3 regions of the Nonomuraea sp. NPDC004186 genome follow, and region 2 is predicted to be linked to each of the others. Evidence: riboswitches for the same ligand, from Rfam matches in the RefSeq annotation. Region 2 holds a riboswitch; each other region holds the start of a gene.
The links. Region 2 has a riboswitch for cyclic di-AMP ahead of ACWEPL_RS17555 (C40 family peptidase). Riboswitches for the same ligand answer to the same signal wherever they lie in the genome.
Positions count from the first base shown of each region.

Region 1: another riboswitch for cyclic di-AMP. It lies ahead of ACWEPL_RS58780 (coiled-coil domain-containing protein); the one in region 2 lies ahead of ACWEPL_RS17555 (C40 family peptidase).
Region 3: another riboswitch for cyclic di-AMP. It lies ahead of ACWEPL_RS02055 (C40 family peptidase); the one in region 2 lies ahead of ACWEPL_RS17555 (C40 family peptidase).

Region 1 covers NZ_JBSGFQ010000158.1:11,437-14,701, forward strand. Annotated here, with positions in the region: gene ACWEPL_RS58770 (DeoR/GlpR family DNA-binding transcription regulator) at 1-289, shown strand, start outside; gene galT (galactose-1-phosphate uridylyltransferase) at 286-1,365, shown strand; cyclic di-AMP (ydaO/yuaA leader) riboswitch at 1,431-1,572, shown strand; gene ACWEPL_RS58780 (coiled-coil domain-containing protein) at 1,578-2,534, shown strand; gene ACWEPL_RS58785 (DinB family protein) at 2,555-3,055, shown strand; gene ACWEPL_RS58790 (ATP-binding protein) at 3,065-3,265, opposite strand, start outside.
Region 2 covers NZ_JBSGFQ010000018.1:118,256-121,520, forward strand. Annotated here, with positions in the region: gene ACWEPL_RS17550 (LuxR C-terminal-related transcriptional regulator) at 405-617, shown strand; gene ACWEPL_RS17555 (C40 family peptidase) at 644-1,594, opposite strand; cyclic di-AMP (ydaO/yuaA leader) riboswitch at 1,690-1,838, opposite strand; gene ACWEPL_RS17560 (amino-acid N-acetyltransferase) at 2,115-2,684, shown strand; gene ACWEPL_RS17565 (RDD family protein) at 2,770-3,265, shown strand, end outside.
Region 3 covers NZ_JBSGFQ010000002.1:91,582-94,846, forward strand. Annotated here, with positions in the region: gene ACWEPL_RS02045 (branched-chain amino acid aminotransferase) at 1-64, opposite strand, end outside; gene ACWEPL_RS02050 (3-isopropylmalate dehydrogenase) at 282-1,328, opposite strand; cyclic di-AMP (ydaO/yuaA leader) riboswitch at 1,430-1,573, shown strand; gene ACWEPL_RS02055 (C40 family peptidase) at 1,622-2,152, shown strand; gene ACWEPL_RS02060 (ROK family protein) at 2,185-3,265, opposite strand, start outside.

The sequences.
Region 1 (3,265 bases), on a different contig from region 2:
CCGCCGCCTGCACGTGGACACGCTGTTCCTCGGCGTGCACGGGATGAGCGTGCGGGCCGGGTTCACCACCCCCAACCTGCTGGAATCGGAGACCGACAGGGAGCTGGTGGCGGCCGCCAACCGGCTGGTCATCCCCGCCGACCACACGAAGTGGAACACGGTCGGCATCAGCACCATCGCCGAGCTGACCGAGGCCGACGTGGTCGTCAGCGATGCGGGGCTGCCTGAGGACGCACGCATGGAGCTGGCCGAACGGGCCGGAGAACTGATCATCGCGGAGGGCTCGTGAAGCGCACCATCACCCACCTGGCCGACGGTCGTGAGCTGATCTACTTCGATCAGCGGGACGACGCCGACCGGAGCGCGATCGACCGGCGGGTGCTCGACCCCCGGCCGGTGGCCTCCGAGCTGCGTTACGACCCGCTGACCGAGGAGTGGATCGCGATGGCGGGGCACCGGCAGACGCGCACGTTCCAGCCGACCGGTTCGGCGAGCGAGTGCCCGCTGTGCCCGTCGTCGGAAACGCGCTCGTCGGAGATCCCGGCGTACGACTACGACGTGGTGGTGTTCGAGAACCGATTCCCCTCCTTCTCCACCAATTTCGGGACTTATACAGACGCGGGGGGTCTGAGTGAGGTCCGGCCGGGAGTGGGGCGGTGCGAGGTGGTCTGCTTCACCTCTGAGCATTCGTCGTCGTTCTCCCAGCTCTCCGACGGCCAGGTGGAGCTGGTCATGGAGGCGTGGGCCGACCGGACGGCCGAGCTGTCCGGGATCGAGGGCGTGGAGCAGGTGTTCTGCTTCGAGAACCGGGGCGAGGAGATCGGCATCACGCTGGCCCACCCGCACGGCCAGATCTACGCCTACCCGTACGTCACGCCCAGGACCAGGCTCCAGCTCGCCGCCGCCAGGCGCTACTCGAAGGGGAACCTGTTCGCCGACGTGCTGGCCGCCGAGCGGGCCGCGGGGACGCGCGTGGTGGCCTCCAACGAGCTGTGGACGGCGTTCGTGCCGGCCGCCGCGCGGTGGCCGTACGAGGTGCACATCTACCCGCACCGGCAGGTGCCCGATCTGGCCGCGCTGACGGAGGAGGAACGGTCGGCGTTCGCACCCCTGTACACCTCGGTGCTGCGGGCCTTCGATGACCTGTTCGGCGTGGTGATGCCGTACATCTCGGCCTGGCACCAGGCGCCCGTGCGGCAGGACCGCGAGCTCGGCTACCTGCACCTGGAGCTGTTCAGCATCAGGCGGGCGCCGGGCAAGCTCAAGTACCTGGCCGGGTCGGAGTCCGCGATGGGGGCGTTCGTGAACGACGTGCTGCCGGAGGAGGCCGCCCGGATGCTTCGATCACAGGTAGATCACTATTAGATTTCTAATGGGGGTCGCGTTACTCGTGATCTACCACTAACATCCCTTTTGTGCCTGGCCGTAACAGCAGGCACACGCCTAATCCCGGGCGAGTCGCCCGGGAGCCGGGGACCCATCCGCACCTGGGGTGAATCCACTTCGGTGGTAGGGCACGCAGCTCCCAGCCCGAACCCGTCAGCTAACCCGGCCGGCAGAGGGAGAGGAACATCCACGTGGCGGCTCCGTCCCCCGCGACTCTTGCCATCGGCCTCGTCACCGCCGCAGCCGTCGCCCTCCTGCCGGCGACCGCGGCCTCGGCGGCCCCCAAGCCGTCGGAGGCCGCGCTCCGCGCCCAGCTCAAGCAGCTCAACAGCAAGATCGACAAGCTCATCGAGAAGTACAACCTCAAGCGCGTCGAGCTGGCCAAGGCGCAGGCCGCCGCCAAGGCGGCCAAGGAGCGGCTGGCGGCCGCGGAGAAGACGCTGGCCGCCGCCGAGCAGCGGGTCGGCGACCTCGCCAGGATGCGCTACCAGAACCACGACCCGTCGCTGCCCTCCGTCCTGATGGTCCAGAACGGCGGCGGCGCCGCCCTGCTCGAACAGCTGACGGCCGAGCAGCAGGCTCTGGTCCAGGGGGTGGCCAAGGCCCGCGACGACAAGAAGAAGGCCTCCGACGAGGCCGCCGCGCTGGCCACCCAGATCGGCGTGGACGCCAAGGACGTGACCGAACAGCGCTCCGAGGCCGAGGACATCATCGACGACATCAGGAAGAAGCTCCAGGACCTCGTGCCGCTCGGTCCCGGCCGCAAGTCCGACGGGAGCTGGGCACCGGAACTGCCCTCGGGCTCGGACAACATCACGGCCCGTACGCGGCTGATGAAGGCGGAGCTGGCCAAGAACTTCAAGCTGCCGTACACGGTGGGCTGCTTCCGCTCGGGCTCCAGCGGCGAGCACCCGCTCGGGCGCGCCTGCGACTTCATGATGAGCACCGGCGGCACGATGCCCGCGGCCATCAACAACGCCCTGGGCGACCGCATCGCGGACTGGGCGCTCAAGAACAAGGGCAAGCTCGGCGTCAAGTACGTGATCTGGAAGCAGCGCATCAACATGGGCTCGGGCTGGCGGGCCATGTCGGACCGCGGCAGCGTCACCGAGAACCACTACGACCACGTCCACATCTCGATGTACTGAGCTGGATAAGGTCGGACATCATGACTGACACCCGAATCCCGCCCGCTCTCACCGGCGACGAGCGGACCACGCTGAACAACTGGCTCGAATGGCACCGCGGCACCCTCGCCGTCAAATGCGCGGGCCTGTCGGACGATCAGCTGCGCCTGCGCTCCGTCTCACCCTCGACCATGTCCCTGCTCGGCCTGGTCCGGCACATGGCGAACGTCGAACGATCCTGGTTCCGCCGCGTGCTGAACGGCGAGGACCTCCCCAAGCTGTGGGACAAGGACCGCGACAACGACGCCGACTTCAAGGAAGTGGACGCCGCCTCCGTCAAGGAGGCCTTCGTCACGTGGGAAGAGGAGGTCGCCCGCGCCCGCGCCATCTCGGACGCCAGGCCGCTGGACGCCGTCGGTGACCACAGAGGCCAGGAATGCACCCATCGCTGGATCCTCATCCACATGATCGAGGAGTACGCGCGGCACAACGGTCACGCGGATCTGCTGCGCGAGCGCATCGACGGGGTGACCGGAGAGTGACGGGACCGATCAGGGCTCGGTGCGGAACAGCGCCCACACGGCCTTGCCGCCGCGGGCCAGCGGGTCCCAGCCCCAGCACTGGCTGTAGGTCTCGACGATGTAGAGGCCGCGCCCGTTCTCCGAGATGAAGTCCGGCTCCTTGGGGCGCGGCACCTCGTCGCTGGGGTCGGCCACCGCCAGCAGCACGTGCGGCTGTACGCGCATCAGCAA
Region 2 (3,265 bases):
ATGGCGGATTGATCCAATTGCCTTAATCAACTGCCTGACCTGGGTTGTCGGATCATGTGGGAGCGCTGCACAAAGCGAGCGATTGGTGGCTTCCCGTGCGCCGGAAAGATCGCGTCACGGACGCGTGTCCCGCGATAACGCGGGTATCGATCATGCGGAATATCCATGGCGAACTGATCGAAAACCGGAACGCTGGTCAGGGCCATTCCGGAAGCCCCAATGTGATCACTCTACGTTCTGACATATCGCGAGTGCGTCATATATAGCGGATCATGTCAATAGCGCTCGTCAAGTGCGGCGATTGTCATGCTTGACGACCTTTCCACGATGCGTTTACCGTCTGCGAGGAGCGGCTTTGGCCCGTCTGTGAGGTCCAAGTTCTGCTGTTGGGGGGAGGGCTCCCGATGGATGTGCTCACTGAAGGCGTTGAGCTCAGCCATGCTGATTTGGCGCTGCTGGCGGAGTTGGCCAAGGGAGTCACGGTCGATCGGGTTGGGCGGCGGCTGGATATCAGCGGGCGCACGGTACGACGAAGATTGCGCGGCATCTGCGACCGCATAGGCGTGGCCACGGCGATCGAGGCCGTGGCCTGGGCAGCCCGCCGCCAGCTGATCTAGCCGCGGCGGACCGCCGGGGTGCGGGCTCAGTCGGCGATGCGCACCGCGCCGGCGAACGGCCGCCTCGCGATCGACGCGATCCGTACGACGTCACCCGTCTGCGGGGCGTGCACCATCATGCCGCCGCCGATGTAGATGCCCACGTGGTGCAGGTCGCTGTAGAAGAACACCAGGTCGCCCGGCCGGAGTTCCTCGCGCGAGACGTGCCGGCCGGCCGTCCACTGGTCGCCGGTGTAGTGCGGCAGCGAGATGCCCACCCGCTGGAACGCCGCCATGACGAGCCCGGAGCAGTCGTACGAGCCGGGGCCCTCGGCGCCCCAGACGTACGGCTTGAGCTGCTGCGTGAGCGCCCACCGCGCGGCCTCAGCGGCCTTCCCCGAGCCCGGGATCGGCAGGTTGACGCGCACGGCCCGCGTGCCGGGGCGCCCGGCCTCGCCCAGGGCCCGCCTGAACAGGCTGCTCTCGACCTTCGTCACCAGCTTGGTGATCTTGCTGCGCTTGGCCTCGAGGTCCGTGACGAGCTTCTGGACCTCGTCGATGCGGGCCGTGGCGCTCTCCTTGGCGCGGGTGGCCGTGTCCATCGCCTTGGTGAGCTGGTTGATCTCCTCGCCCTGCTCGGTCTGCAGCGCGTACGAGGTCGCGGCGCGGTTGAGGAAGCCCTCGGGGTCGTCGGAGGTGGCGAAGGCGAGGGTCTTCAGACCGCCGGTGATGTAGGCGTTCTGGGCCAGCGCGACGGCTTTCGAGCGCTTGGCGGCGAGATCCGTCTCGCTGCTCGTCAGCGTCTTCTCCGCGGCCTCGGCGGCCTTCTTGGCGGTCTTGAGCTTCTCCCGCTGGCCGTTGTACTGCTCGCTCAGCGTCTCGATGTCGGTGTGCAACTTCGTGGCCTGGTCGGCGAGCTCTTTCAGCGAGGGCTCGGGATCCGCGGACGCCGAACCGACGGGGATGGCGAACAGCAGCGCGGCGACTGTGAGACTCACCACACCTACGCGGCGTGGCCGCCGGGCCCGTTCCGGAGGGCGGGCGTGCTTGCCCGCCGACTTCCCCCCACCGCTGAGCGTGGGCTTCACCAACCAGCTCCTCTCGTCGACGCCTACCGGGTTAGCTGACGGGTTCGGGCCGGAGCAGCCCTACCGAAAGACTCGGATTCACCCCGTGGTGGCGTCGGAGGTCGCCACCGGCGGTTCCCCGGCTTCTCTTGCGAGAATTGGGCGTGCCTCCCGCGCGACACGCGGGAAACATTGTCGCTGGACACTAATGCACTCCGGGTTCGTGCTCAACCAGAACTGCCAAGTCTGTAGAGGTTTCACAACCGAAGGGTCACAAGGTGATCTCGTGGGCACCCGTGCAGAAGAGGCCCTACGCCCTATTTGTCCGCGCCTTCGGCGGGTGCGAGCTGGCCGCGCGGTCCCGTGCCGATCTGACCACAAGATGTAACAAGATGGGCCGAGACATGGGAGTTAGGGCTGAGCCGTAATGAGATCTGTACCCTGGAGAACCATGGAGCAGGTGGCCGAGCTGACAGTGCCCGAGACCGCGGTGGTGGTCCGGCGTGCCCGCACGCCCGACGTGCGCATGGTCAGACGCCTGGTGGACACCTACGCGGGGGCGGGGCCGCGGCTCCTGGAGAAGGCCACGGTGACGCTGTACGAGGACGTACAGGAGTTCTGGGTGGCCGAGCGAGGCGGGCAGGTCGTCGGCTGCGGCGCGCTCCACGTGCTCTGGGAGGACCTCGCCGAGGTCCGCACGGTGGCGGTGGATCCCGAGTGCCGGGGGATGGGCGTCGGCCACCGGATCGTCTCCGCGCTGATCCAGCAGGCTAAGGATTTGGGTCTGCGACGTGTATTCTGTCTTACTTTTGAGGTCGACTTCTTCGCGCGACTCGGGTTCCGCCCGATTCAGGGCACACCGGTCTCACCTGAGGTCTACGCCGAACTGCTGGCCTCGTACGACGAGGGTGTTGCCGAGTTTTTGGATCTTGAACACGTCAAGCCGAACACGCTGGGAAACACCCGCATGCTGCTCCACCTGACATCGGGTGACGTGGACCTTGACCAGATGGAAAGGTGATTGTTGATACCTATGTCGATACGTTGGGCAGCACAGGCATGTGTCCTGACACGTGCCACATGCGCACTCGAAGCGAGGTGACACGGTGAGCACCGGACAGCCGCCGTATCCACAGGACGAATCCGGAGACAACTCTGCGCCTCCCTATTACGGGCAGCAGAACCAGGGCCGCCACCCCGGCGAGCCCGACCCGGACGCGACTGTGATCGGCTACCGGGCGGACGACGCCTATGGGCAGCAGCCCCCGTACGGTCAGCAGGGCTATGGCCAGCAACAGCAGTACGGACAGCAACAGCAGTACGGTCAGCAACCCCAGTACGGACAGCAGCAGTACGGCCAGCAACCCCAGTACGGCCAGCAGCAGCAGTCCCAGCCTGACTACGGCCAGCAGGCCCAGTCCCAGCAGGGCTACGGGCAGCAGCAGCAGTCCCAGGCGGACTACGGCCAGCAGCAGTACGGCCAGCAGGGCTACGGTCAGCAGCCGCAGTCGGGTCAGCAGGGCTACGGCCAGCAGTACGGCCAGCAGCAGCAGTCCCAGCCCGGCTACGGCCAGCAGGCCCAGTCCCAGCCGGGTTACGGGC
Region 3 (3,265 bases), on a different contig from region 2:
CGGCCGCGGTGCGAGCGTGGTCGGATAGCTGCACGTCGAAGCTGAGCTTCTGAGCGATGGTCATGACGTCGGTCCTTCTCTCTGCGAATCTGCCCAAATCTACAAGAAATCTGCGGATCGGTGCTGGTGAGCGGGCGCTGCCCGGAAGGCAGTCCCGGTACTTCCTATTGTCTCGCTATATGGGATGGCAAGCGGCCAATGCGGCGATCAGCCCTTTTGGACGCAAAAAAGCGCCTGGCGGCCCTCGTCGGACCACCAGGCGCGTTGGGGGCTAGGCGGTCCTAGCCGGATACTCGCGCGGTGATGTCGTCACCGATCTCGTGGGTGGTGCGGCCCGCCCAGCCGGCCAGCCGCTCGAGGATGTCATCGGCGACCGCCTGCTCGACCTTGGCCGCCTCGGTGTGCAGGCCCAGGTGGTCGAGAAGCATGGCGACGGACAGGATGGTCGCGGTCGGGTCGGCCTTGCCCTGGCCGGCGATGTCGGGGGCGCTGCCGTGCACCGGCTCGAACATGCTCGGCGCGGACCGCTCGGGGTTGATGTTGCCGCTGGCGGCCAGGCCGATGCCGCCCGCGATGGCGGCGCCCAGGTCGGTGATGATGTCGCCGAACAGGTTGTCGGTGACGACCACGTCGAACCGTTCCGGCTGGCTCACGAAGAACATCGAGGCCGCGTCGATGTGGCAGTAGTCGGTCGTGACGTCGGGGTATTCCGCCGCCAGGCGGTTGACCGTGCGCTGCCACAGGTCACCGGCGAAGGTGAGGACGTTGGTCTTGTGGACGAGCGTCAGCTTCTTGCGCGGCCGCGTGACGGCCTTCTCGAACGCGTAGCGCACCACGCGCTCGACACCGTAGGCGGTGTTGAGCGACTCCTGGGTGGCGATCTCGTGCGGGGTGCCGCGCCGCATGGCGCCGCCGGTGCCCGCGTAGAGGCCCTCGGTGCCCTCGCGGACGACGATCATGTCGATGTTCTCCGGCGGCGTGTCCGCCAGCGGGGTCTCCACGCCGGGGAACAGCTTGACCGGGCGCAGGTTGACGTAGTGGTCGAACTCGAAGCGGAGCCGCAGCAGCAGATCGCGCTCGAGGATGCCCGGCGGCACGCTGGGGTCGCCCACGGCGCCGAGCAGGATCGCGTCGTAGCCGCGCAGCTCTTCGAGCACGGCGTCGGGCAGCGTCTCGCCGGTACGGTGATAGCGTGCGGCTCCCAGGTCGTAGTGAGTGGGCTCGATCTTCGTGCCAACTGCCTCCAGGACCTTGAGCCCTTCGGCCACGACCTCGGTGCCGATCCCATCGCCGGGGATGACGGCCAGACGGATGTTACGCGACTCCATGGGCGGTACCTTACCGCGTCGTCTCGGCTGACGAACACTTCATCTCATCTTTCGGACGCCCCCTTTGTCCGGTATTGCGGTTCTTTGACCGTTTCGTTAAAGTCACCGACCAGCCTAATCCGCGCGCCGTTGCGTGGAGTCGGGGACCCACATTCCCCCTGGGGCGAGTCGGCATCCCCATGCCGTAGGGCTACTTCCAGGCCCGAGCCCGTCAGCTAACCCGGCCGGCCGTATGGAAGGACAGACCCCTGTCTCGAATCGCCATTGTCCTGGCGGCGGGCGCCGCCGGGCTCATGCTGGCCTCCCCAGCCCATGCCTCGTCCAAGCTCGACGACCTCACCACCCTGACCGGCGGCCAGATCAAGGAAATCCAGGAGAAACAGGCTCCGAAGCCCGCCTGGAAGGTCGCCATCAAGTTCGCCATGAGCAAGCGCGGCACCCCGTACGTGTGGGGCGGCGCCAGCCCGAGCGGATACGACTGCTCCGGGCTCATGCTCAGGGCGTACGAGCACGCCGGAATCGAACTCCCCCGCACCGCCGCCGAACAGTACGGCGCGTTCACCAAGAAGATCGCCTGGAAGGACCTCAAACCCGGCGATCTGGTCTTCTTCCACGGCCTCGGGCATGTCGGGATGATCTCCCGGCCCGGCTACATGGTCCACTCGCCGCACACGGGTGACGTGGTCAAGGAAGAGCGCCTGACCTCCTGGCGCAGAGACTCCTTCGTGGGTGGCGTCCGCCCCGACCGCAAGGGCGTACGCCTCTGGTCCAAGCTCCAGGAGCAGCGCGACGAAACGCCCACCACCCTCACGGCCACCCTGTAGGAGGCTGCGGCGTCCGCCTCCCCACGCGACGGTCAGGGGAGGCGGGCGTCGAAGATGAGCTCCCAGGCACGGGTCCTGGCGCGGGCCACCGCGCCCAGCAGGACGCCGCTGTCCCCCAGCGTGCTGGCCACCACCGACGGCCGCAGCGGGCCGAGCTCGGCGATGCGGGCCTCGATGGACTCCCCCAGGAGGTCCAGGTTGCGGCCCACGCCGCCGCTGAGCACGATCACCTCCGGATCCAGCACGGCGGCCACCGCCACCAGCAGGCCGCCGATGCGGCGCCCCTCGGCCTCCACCACCGAGCGGGCCACTCTGTCGCCGGAGGCCGCCGCGGCGAAGACCTTCTTGGCCGTCCGCAGGCTCAGGCCGGCGGCGCGGGCCGCGCGGACCACTCCGGGCGCGGCGGCGACCGCCTCCGTGGCGCCGTGGGCCAGGGCGTCACCGGCCGGCGGCGCCGGGTCCTCGGTCGCGGGCAGGTACGAGACCTCCCCCGCCGCTCCCCGGGCGCCCACGTACAGCTCACCGTTGATCACGATGCCCATCCCGACGCCGGTGCCGACGGACACCAGCGCGAAGTTGGACGTGCCGCGCCCCGCCCCGTGCGTGTGCTCGCCGACGGCGGCCAGGTTGATGTCGTTCTCGATGACGAGGTCGACCTCCATCTCGCCGCGCAGGCGCTCGGCCAGGTCGGAGCCGGGCAGGTTGGGGGCGAACTCCAGGCGGCCGAGCTCCGGGTCGTACACGCCGGGCGTGCCGACGACGGCGCAGGCGATGTCGGGCCAGTCGACGCCGGCCTCGTAGGCGGCGGCCCGGCACAGCTGTCCGACCAGGAGGGCCAGTTCGGCGGAGGTGAGGGCGGTGTTGCGCCCGTCCCTCCGGCCGGCGAATTTCCCGCGCAGGTCGGCGACGGCGACCCTGATCCAGTCACGCCCGATGTCGACGCCGGCGACGTGGGTGGCGGCGGCGTTGACGTCGTACAGGGACGTGACCGGCCCCGGGCGGCCGGAGACCTCGCCGACGAGGTGAACGAGCCCGTCCACCTCCAGCCCGGCCAGGGCCGCGGACACCGTGGGCTTCGACAGGCCGGTGATCTTGGCGAGGTCGGTGCGCGAG